3 regions of the Dyella sp. AD56 genome follow, and region 1 is predicted to be linked to each of the others. Evidence: predicted binding sites of a transcription regulator. Region 1 holds the regulator's gene; each other region holds the start of a gene.
The links. Region 1 encodes FliA, which starts transcription of late flagellar genes. Its sites were predicted from a motif close to TAAAGTTTNNCNNNCNNNGGCCGATAA; they were not measured.
Positions count from the first base shown of each region.

Region 2: the regulator FliA is predicted to act here: its motif matches at 1,710-1,736, upstream of DyAD56_RS03230 (methyl-accepting chemotaxis protein).
Region 3: the regulator FliA is predicted to act here: its motif matches at 1,292-1,318, upstream of DyAD56_RS06305 (methyl-accepting chemotaxis protein).

Region 1 is NZ_NRDP01000025.1:9,171-12,432, forward strand. Features, by position in the region: gene flhF (flagellar biosynthesis protein FlhF) at 1-283, shown strand, start outside; gene DyAD56_RS16165 (P-loop NTPase) at 298-1,221, shown strand; gene DyAD56_RS16170 (RNA polymerase sigma factor FliA) at 1,223-1,996, shown strand; gene cheY (chemotaxis response regulator CheY) at 2,126-2,533, shown strand; gene DyAD56_RS16180 (protein phosphatase CheZ) at 2,530-3,171, shown strand; gene DyAD56_RS16185 (chemotaxis protein CheA) at 3,175-3,262, shown strand, end outside.
Region 2 is NZ_NRDP01000003.1:149,370-152,631, forward strand. Features, by position in the region: gene DyAD56_RS03225 (phosphodiesterase) at 1-22, opposite strand, end outside; gene DyAD56_RS03230 (methyl-accepting chemotaxis protein) at 36-1,676, opposite strand; gene upp (uracil phosphoribosyltransferase) at 1,929-2,570, opposite strand; gene DyAD56_RS03240 (ATP-binding cassette domain-containing protein) at 2,603-3,262, opposite strand, start outside.
Region 3 is NZ_NRDP01000007.1:39,800-43,061, reverse strand. Features, by position in the region: gene DyAD56_RS06305 (methyl-accepting chemotaxis protein) at 1-1,247, opposite strand, end outside; gene DyAD56_RS06300 (GFA family protein) at 1,418-1,774, opposite strand; gene DyAD56_RS06295 (GNAT family N-acetyltransferase) at 1,850-2,377, opposite strand; gene DyAD56_RS06290 (endonuclease/exonuclease/phosphatase family protein) at 2,588-3,262, shown strand, end outside.

The sequences.
Region 1 (3,262 bases):
GTCACTGGACGAGGCCGTACGCGCCTACCTGCCGGTGCAGCCCAATGCCTGCATCCTGACCAAGCTCGATGAGGCGCCGAGCCTCGGCGGTGCGCTGTCGGTGCTGATCCGGCATCGGCTGGCGCTGGACTATGTAACGGATGGCCAGCGTGTGCCGGAGGACATCGCCACGGCCGACGCGCGCGTGCTGGTGTGCCGTGCCGCGCAAGCACTCAAGGGTAACGCCCCCGCGGATGACGCGGTGATGGCGGATCGTTTCGGACTGGCGGTGGCGAGCGCATGAACGGTGTTTTCGCAATGAATCAGGCGATGGGGCTGGAGAGCATGCTGCGTGCGCTGACCGAACGACAAGGACGACAGATGCCGGTGCAGGATCAGGCGTACGGACTCAGTGGCGCCGCGCCGCGCAAGCGCTGCCGCGCTATCGCAGTGGCCGGGGGCAAGGGTGGCGTGGGCAAGACCACGGTGTCAGTGAATCTGGGCATGGCGCTGGCGAAGGAGGGTCACAAGGTGATCCTGCTCGACGCGGACATGAGCCTGGCCAACATCGACGTGTTGCTGGGCCTTACGCCCACGCGCCACGTCGGCCACCTACTCGATGGCACGTGCAGCATCGAAGACCTGCTGATGAACGCGCCGCACGGCTTGAAGGTGGTGCCGGCCGGTTCGGGCACGCGCCGCCTTGCGCAGTTGGGCTCGGGCGAGCACGCCGCGGTGATCCGCGCCTTCGACGACCTCGTGTCGCCGCCGGACTATCTGCTGGTGGATACGGCCGCAGGGCTTTCCGACAACGTGGCGATGTTCGCCGCCGCGGCGGACGATGTGGTGGTGGTGGTATGCGACGAGCCGGCCTCACTGACCGACGCGTACGCCTTGCTCAAGGTACTGAGCCGGGACTTTGGCGTACGCCGCTTCCGTATGGTCGCGAACATGGTTCGCAACGTCGGCGAAGCCAAGCAGTTGCATCAGAAACTCGCAAGGGTTTGCGATCGCTTCCTCGACGTGGCGTTGGAGTTCATGGGCCATGTCCCGCACGACGAACGGCTCAAGCAGGCCATCAAGCGCCAGAGCGCGGTGGTGGATCTGTGGCCGTCGAGCCGCTCGGGGCTGGCATTCAAGCAATTGGCGGGTGCGGTCGATACATGGGGTGAACCCGAGCGACTGGGCCTGGATCGCATCGCCTTTTTCAGCAGGCAGGCCGCAGTAGCGACGGGGTGGTGACATGAGTGTGGCTTCCGAATATCTGCAACTGCAAAAGCAGAGTGCCGACGAACTGGTTCGCCAGCACGCTCCCCTGGTGCGAAGGATCGCCTATCACTTGATGGGCCGCCTGCCGCCCAGCGTGGACGTCAGCGACCTGATCCAGGCCGGCATGATCGGTTTGCTGGAGGCCGCGCGCAATTTCACCACCGGCAAAAATGCGAGCTTCGAAACGTTTGCGGGTATCCGCATCCGTGGCGCGATGCTCGATGAGTTGCGGCGTACCGACTGGACCCCACGGTCGGTGCATCGAAAAGTGCGCGAGATGGCGGAGGTCGTACGTCAGATTGAAATTGAAACCGGTGCGGATGCCGAGGACGTCGAAGTGATGCGGCGGCTGGGCATGGGTGCCGAGGAATATCACCAGGTGCTGGCGGACGCGGCGAGTGCGCGCTTGCTCAGCCTTTCCGCACCGGACGATGCGGATGGTGGCGCGGCGTTCGACGTGGCCGATGGCGACAGCCTGAGCCCCGCCGATAGCGTCGAGCACGAAGGTATGCGCGAGGCGTTGGTGGAGGCCATTGGCGGCCTGCCCGAACGCGAGCAGTTGGTGATGTCCCTGTATTACGAGGAAGAGCTGAACCTCAAGGAGATCGGCGCGGTGCTCGGGGTAACCGAGTCACGCGTCTGCCAGATCCACGGCCAGGCCATTGTGCGTCTAAGGGCGCGCATGACCGGCTGGCATGAGGGGCAGGAAAGACAGGCAGGAAAACGAAAAGGGGCGAAGGGCGGATAACGAGGACGCACATCCCAACGGTCGCTGCGCCGTGAAGGGTCGAGCAAACGCTCGGTTGTTGCGCCCTCGCAACTTGTCCCTCGTCCCTGTTTCAACTCAAGTCATACACACGCGCAGCGGAGAAAGCGTTTGGACAAGAATATGAAGATCCTCGTGGTGGACGACTTCTCCACCATGCGGCGCATCGTTCGCAACCTGCTGGTCGAGCTGGGTTTCAGCAACGGGCTGATCCAGGAAGCCGACGACGGCGAGAACGCGCTCACCATGTTGCGCAACAACGCCTTCGACATGGTGGTGACCGACTGGAACATGCCCAATATGACGGGCATCGACCTGCTGCGCGCCATTCGCGCCGAGCCCGCGCTGAAGGGCCTGCCGGTACTGATGGTGACCGCCGAGAACAACCGCGACCAGATCATCGCCGCCGCACAGGCAGGCGTGAACGGCTACATCGTCAAGCCGTTCACTGCCGTCACCCTGCAGGAAAAACTCGGCAAGATCTTCGAACGCCTGGCCGCCAGCGGAGCGAGCGCATGAACGCACAAGTCTCTCTGATGGCCGGCGAAGCGATGCCGCAAGAGCTTCACGACCTGCTGAACAGCCCGAATGGCGCCGCTTTCGAGCAGGCGCTCGATGTGCTGGTGCGTGAGCGCGAACAGCGTGTGTTCCGTGCGCTGGGCTTGCTTGCACGTGACCTGCACGATGCCGTGCGCCGCCTTGGCGGCGACTTGGCGCAGGAAGGCGTGCCGGGCAGCGTCGCCGATGCGCGCAAGCATCTGGAAGACGTGCTGGAAATGAGCTCGCAGGCCGCGCACCGCTCGCTCGATTTCGTCGAGCGCATGCGTCCGCAGGCTGAATCGCTGGCCGAAAACGCCGGCGCAGTGATCGACGGTACGTCTGAAGGCGACGTGGCGCATGTGCTGGCAAAGCAGTCGCAGTCGTTCGCGAATGCGTGCCGCGACGGTCTTGCCGACTTCGTGGTGGCGCAGTCGTGGCAGGATCTTTCGGGCCAGCGCATCAAGAAGGTCGTGAACTTCATCGGCAGCGTCGAGAACTCGCTGCTGGAACTGGTGAGCCTCACCGGCGCACTGGCGTCCGGCGAAGCGGCGGCGGGCCCGGTCAAGGTCACCAGCCAGGACGAAGCGGATCGCTTGTTGAGCGAATTTGGGTTCTGATCGATGGACCCTTCGTTTGACAGCGAGCTGCGCAACGATTTCCTGGTGGAAGCCGGGGAACTCGTGCAGCGCCTGGGTGAGCAGTTGATTG
Region 2 (3,262 bases), on a different contig from region 1:
GGTAAGCGAGACTGACTGACATGCCCTGCTGGATGTCAGGCCGCGATGGCCTGAGCGTTTTGCGTCATTGCGGATGGAGGACGCGCGTCGTGCGCCGTCCCATGATCGCCGCCCTTTTCGGGGAGACGGAAGAAGGCGACTTGCCGCATTAGCGTGTCAGCATCGGTGGCCAATGCGCGCCCGGTGAAGTTGATGTCTTCCACTAGATCGGCATTCGCCTGGGTGATGCCGTCCATCTCCATGACGGCGCGGTTGATCTGGGTGATGCCGCTGACCTGCGACTGGCTGGTGCGAGAAATCTGCATGACGCGTTCGGACATGCTGCCCATGCCGGACACGATACCGTCCAGCGCCTCGCCGGAACGGGACACGCGCTCGCGTGCGATGTCGACCGCTTCGCTACTGCGCTCTACCAGGCGGCGGATGTCCTTGCCCGCATCGACGCAGCGACGCGCCAGTTGCCGCACCTCCGTCGCTACCACGGCGAAGCCGCGGCCGCGCTCGCCGGCCTGCGCGGCTTCGATCGCCGCGTTGAGCGAGAGCAGGTTGGTCTGGAAGGCAATGCTGTCGACCAGATCGACGATTTCCGAGATATCGCGGCTGGCCTTTTCGATGGCGAGCATCGAGTCGATGGCCTCGCTGGCCACGTGACGTCCGTGCTCGGCGTGTGCCAGCGCGTCGCGTGCCGCCAAGGCTGCACCATCGGCATGGCCGGCGCCCTGTGTAGCCGTGTCGGCCATCTGCGCCATCGAGGCGGCGGTTTCTTCAAGGCTGGCGGCCTGGGCCTGCGTGCGCTCGCTTAGCGCGTCGTTGTCCTGTGCAAGGCGGCGCGCGCGTTCGCCCACGGATGCCGCGCCCGTGCGAACCTGGGTGAGCACGCGGGTGAGTTGTGTATCCATCGACGCCAGTGCGCGCAGCAGCTTGCCTAGTTCGTCGTTCGCGCCGGCTTCTACCGCTTCGCCCAGCGTACCGGCAGCGATGCGTTCGGCCACGTGGGTGGCACGGGTCAGGCGCTGCATCAGCGAGCGCATCAGTGCACCGTCCATCACGATGGTGACGACCAGTGCCACACCCAGCAGGACGAGCAACAGGATCATGCCGTCGCGGTCCGCCGCATGCTGCATCCCCACCTGCTGGTTGCCCTTGGCCAGCGCAGCCTGGAACAGATTGGCGAAATCGCTTTGCAGCGGCTCGTACGCCGGCTGCACCTCGGTGGTGAGCTTGAGGCCGGCGATATCGAACTGACCGGCATCGAGCAAGGCGAGCGTCTCATCGATCGCGCGGTCGGCATCGGCGCGATGCGCGGCGGCCACTTTGAGCGTCTGCGCCTGTTCCTGCGCCAGTTCACTGTCGAGCAGCGCTTTCCAATGGCGCTCGCCATCCACGCGATCCGCGTGGATGCGCGTGTGGGCGTCATCCACGGCGGAGGGCAGTTGGGACATGACGGCGTGCACCAGCACCTGCAGGGTGCTGTTGTAGTCGTTCTGCACGCGGCCTACATCGGCCACCGGGCTGAGCGAGCCTTCCACCAAACCCTGGATACGCGTGTCGGCGCGATGCAGTTGCACTACACCCGCCACGCAGGTGATCGCCAGCAAGGCCACGATGGCCAACAGGCGCAGCAACAGGCGCTGACGTAGCGTCAGTCCGGTGATCCGCTTGGATAGCTTGAACATGGGGGGAATCCGGGGGTGAGGGTACTGCAAGAGCTGTCGGCTCCCCGCGCGGCAACTTTAGCCATAAATCAAAAAAAATATTCTTCTAATTCAAATTGTTATGGTGATTTCGGGGTGGCATGGAAGCGCGGCAAAGATCGCACGGGAAGATGTCGACCCCATGACTTTTGTGCTGCACTTCTCATTCCGTCGGACCACAAAAAAGCCCCGCCAGTGATGACGGGGCTGTTGGATGGTGTGCGGTGAAGGCGCTTAGCTGGCGGGCAGTTGCTTGGTGCCGAAGATCTTGTCACCCGCATCGCCGAGGCCGGGCAGGATGTAGCCGTGCTCGTTCAAGCGCTCGTCGATGGACGCCGTGTAGATCTCCACATCCGGGTGAGCCGCCTCGATACGCTTGAGGCCTTCGGGCGCGGCGACCAGGAACAACCCCTTGATGCGCTTGCAGCCGGCGGCCTTCAACATGTCCACCGTGGCGACCAGTGTGCCGGCGGTGGCGAGCATGGGATCGACGATGATCGCAATGCGCTCGTCCATGCGGCCGGTGAGCTTCTCGTAGTAAGTGATCGGCTTGAGCGTTTCCTCATCGCGCTGCAGACCGACCACGCTGACCTTGGCGGCGGGGATCATGTCGAGCACGCCGGGCAACATACCCAGGCCTGCGCGCAGGATCGGTACGATGGTGACCTTCTTGCCCTTGATCTGATGCACGGTGAGCGGGCCGGCCCAGCCTTCGATGTGCTGCTCGACCGTTTCCAGATCCTTGGTGGCCTCGTAGGTAAGCAGCGAGGCCACTTCAGAGGCGAGTTCGCGGAACTCCTTGGTGCTGATGCCGGCGCGGCGCATCAGGCCGAGTTTGTGCTGGATCAGGGGATGGCGGACTTCGACGATCTTCATGGGTAAACCTGGCTGCGTGGGTCGTGCAATTGTCACTCACGCTGCGTGACGAGGGCGAGGGGTTTGCGCAAAGGGAAGCGGCGTTCGATGCCCGCCTGCTCGATCAACGCGGCATCGTGGCTCACCAGGATCAGCGAACCGCGATAGGTGGCCAGTGCCTGTTCGAGCAGGTGGCGGCTGTCCAGGTCGAGATGGCTGTCCGGTTCGTCGAGCAGCAGCAGGTCGTAGGGCTCCAGTGCACTGTCCAGCGCAAGCAAGGCCAGCTTCACCCGCTCGCCGCCGCTCAAGTGCCGGGCAGGCAAATCGGCCCGCTCGGCGCGCAGGCCAATGCCGGCGATGTATTCGCGATAGCGCGTGGGGGTGTGGCCGGGTGACAGCGTGCGCAGGTTGTCCAGTGCGCTCAGGTCGTCCTGTAGCAGGCTGTAGTGCTGGTCGATCAGCAGCACGCGCGCGCCGCGCCGCATGCGCCCCGCACGTGGCGACTGGTGGCCCATGATGATGACAAGCAGACTCGACTTGCCGCTGCCGTTATCACCGCACAGATGTAGGCGCTCACCTGGTGCGAGGTGCAGATCGATGGGCTCGGCGTGGCCGTGCGGGAGGATCACATCTTCGAGCAGCAAAGACGCATGCGTGGCCGGAAGCGTGCCCAAGTCGAATCGCTGGGAGCGATGCAAGTCAACGCGTGTCCG
Region 3 (3,262 bases), on a different contig from region 1:
GTGGTGTCCTGGATCAATGCCTTGATGTTCTTCGCTGCCGCGCCGCTGCGCTGGGCCAGATTGCGCACCTCCGTCGCCACCACCGCGAAGCCTCGGCCCTGTTCACCCGCGCGCGCCGCTTCTACGGCCGCATTGAGTGCCAGCAGGTTGGTCTGGAAGGCAATCTCATCGATCAGGACCACGATCTCGCCGACTTCCTTGCTCGCCTGGGTAATGGCCTGCATAGCGCCGACGGCCGAGCCAGCGATATCCCGACCCTCCTCCGCGCGCTTGCGCATACGCAACGCCATCTCGCGCGCCTGCCCGGCACCCTCGGCATTCTGTTTGACCGTACTGGACAGTTCTTCCATCGACGCAGCGGTTTCTTCCAACGAACTGGCCTGCTCTTGCGTGCGCTGCGACAGGTCGTCGTTACCCTGGGACAGGTCGCGCGCCGCCGACGTTACCTGCTCGGCCACGTCGCGCACCTGCGTCACGATGCCAGCAAGCTGGCGATCCATTTCGTCAAGCGAACGGAGCGTGTCGGTCAGTTCGTCGTTGCCGGTAACCAGCGTGGCATTGTTGAGCTTGCCCTGCTGAATCGCATTCGCAAGCGAACGCGCCCGATCGAGCGGACGGGTCACCGCACGGATCAATACCATCGCCGCGCCGATAAGTACCGCAATGGCGATCACCAGCACGCCAAGCGCTACCTGCCACGTGCGATGGAAACTCGCCTCCGCATTCTGTGCGGATTGCGCGGCCTGCTTTTCATTGATGGCCATAAGCTTGTCGATAGCATCCGTAGCTTTGCCCATGGCATCGGCCACCTTGCCGATATGCAACTGGCGGCCCTCTTCGGCCTTGCCCGCGTCCAGCAGTTCTGCCTCATGGCTTACATCCGCTCCGGATGCCTTGATGAGATCGTCGAATTGTTTGGCCACCGCGCGCTCGTCGTCGGCCGACACCATGTCGGGGTAATAGCGCTTCCATGCTGCCATCAGGCTGTCGTGGCCTGCCTTGATTCGCGCCGCCGCATCGTGGTGCGAGGGGTCGATGATGGCGCGATTGAGGGCAAGGCGATCTTCGATGATGGATGCCCGTGCCTGGCTGATCGCCGCCATCGCCTGCACGTTGTTCCGATACATGTCGTCGACCAGCGCATACGTGCTGCGCACGCCGTACAGACCAACCAAACCGATGACCACGGCGAGCAACAGGGCAAGGCCCATGGTCGCGATGATCCTCAAACGAATTGTGAGACGCATGGTGCTGATTTCCCGACAGAAAGGCGGCTACTCGCCTTGAGTGGGTATCGGCGCGGGGTAGGCTTCCTTGACAGGTAATTTCTTGCGGTCAGCGTGACCCGGTTGGCAATCTTTCAGGCCAAACAAAAAAAAGCACTCAACATCCATGAAGAACACGACGGACAGCGCTGTCAGTCCATGTGTTCGATGCCATCGGGCAGGGTCACCCACGGATGCATGCATTCCTCGAACACGGAGATGCCCGGCGCAGGAAAGTCCGAGCGAGAGAAAGCTCCCACCGGCACACCAATGACACCCTCCACCGAATCCAGCCGGTAATAGACCGTGGCGCCGCATACCGAGCAGAAGTGGAACGTCGCGGAACCACCGGTATCACCACGTCGCACATACGCGGTGGACTGGCCACGAATGACAACCGCCCCCTCGCGAAACCGCGCCTTCACGCCGAACACGCTGCCGGTACGACGCTGACACGCATTGCAGTGGCAGATGGACACGCGCAGCGGTTCCTCCGTGGTACGGAGCATGAGCTGTCGGCAACTGCAGGTAGCAACGCGCTGGGGCATGGACGTGAGTCTCTGGCGAAGTGAGTGGCGACGCGATCAGGCGTGATGCAAATCGAGTTGAAAGCCGAAGACCGGCAACATCGCCTGCGCGAAGTCCAGCGCGTGTACGCGCTGGAAACCCATGCGTTCGTACATGTCCCACGCAACGCGCATCGCCTCGGTGGTATGCAGTACCACCCGACGATGCCCACTCTCGCGGGCAAGCTGGATACAGGCATCCATCAATTGCCTGCCAATACCCTGACCGCGCGCGGAGGGATGAACGGCTAACAGCCGTATGCCCGATGCATCGTCCATGGCGAGCGTCAACGCGGCGCCATACTGGGCGATGTCGCCAAAGTAGACCACGCCTCCCAGCACCTGCCCTTCGTCATCTACTGCCACCAACACCCGAGCCTTCGGCTTCTGAGTGAAGGTGCCGATGTTCGCCAGCATCTCGTAGTAACGCGGCTGCTCATCCGGCGATGGAAATCCCGGCAGATTTCGATAGACGTCCACCATCAACTGACCGAGGGCGCCGAACTCATCCGGATGAAGGTCGCGTATGGCCACTGACAAAGACATGTGGATTTCCGAACGTTGGGACGCGCGCACTATACGCGCTCAGCCGTTCCGGCACTGGCTGCCGTATAGACCCATTCAAATCCAACGCGTGCTACGGTCTGCCCACCGACATCATGGAGCCCGACCGTGTCTCGTCCCTGGCGTATCACCCTGCTGTCCGTTGTACTGGCCCTGGTCAGCCTGCCGCTCGCTGCGCAGTCGCTGCGCGTGATGAGCTTCAACGTACGTGTTCCGGTGGAGTCCGATGGACCCAACCGCTGGGAGGCACGACGCGACCTCATGGTGCGCACCATCCGCGAACAACAGCCCGACGTGATGGGCACGCAAGAACTGCATCAGGAACAGGGTGACTACATCGTGGGCAAGTTGCCCTCCTATGCCTGGTTCGGCATTGACCGGCGCGGTGGCCACAGTGACGAACACATGGGTGTGTTCTATAGGAAAGACCGATTGACCCTGAAAGACTCCGGCAATTTCTGGCTATCGGATACACCCAACGTACCCGGCAGCATCACCTGGGGACACCCCTTGCCTCGCATGGTGACCTGGGCACTGTTCGAAGACAAAGCGACGCATCGCAGCTTCTACTACTACAACACGCACCTTCCCTATCAGGAGAAGGACGAACCCGCGCGCGTCAAAGGTGCCAAGGAGATCCTTGGCCGTATCGCGCAGCTACCGGCGAACGCGCCCGTTATCCTCACTGGCGACTTCAACACCGAGCCCAGCAGTCCGACCTATGCGCTGCTCGCCAAGGAACTTGTCGACACGCGCGCCGCCGCACCGAAGGTGGAAGGGCCGGAGAAAACCTTCCATGACTTCACCGGCAATCCCTCGGTACGCATCGACTTCATCTTCGAGCGCGGGTTCAAGCCAACACGCTTT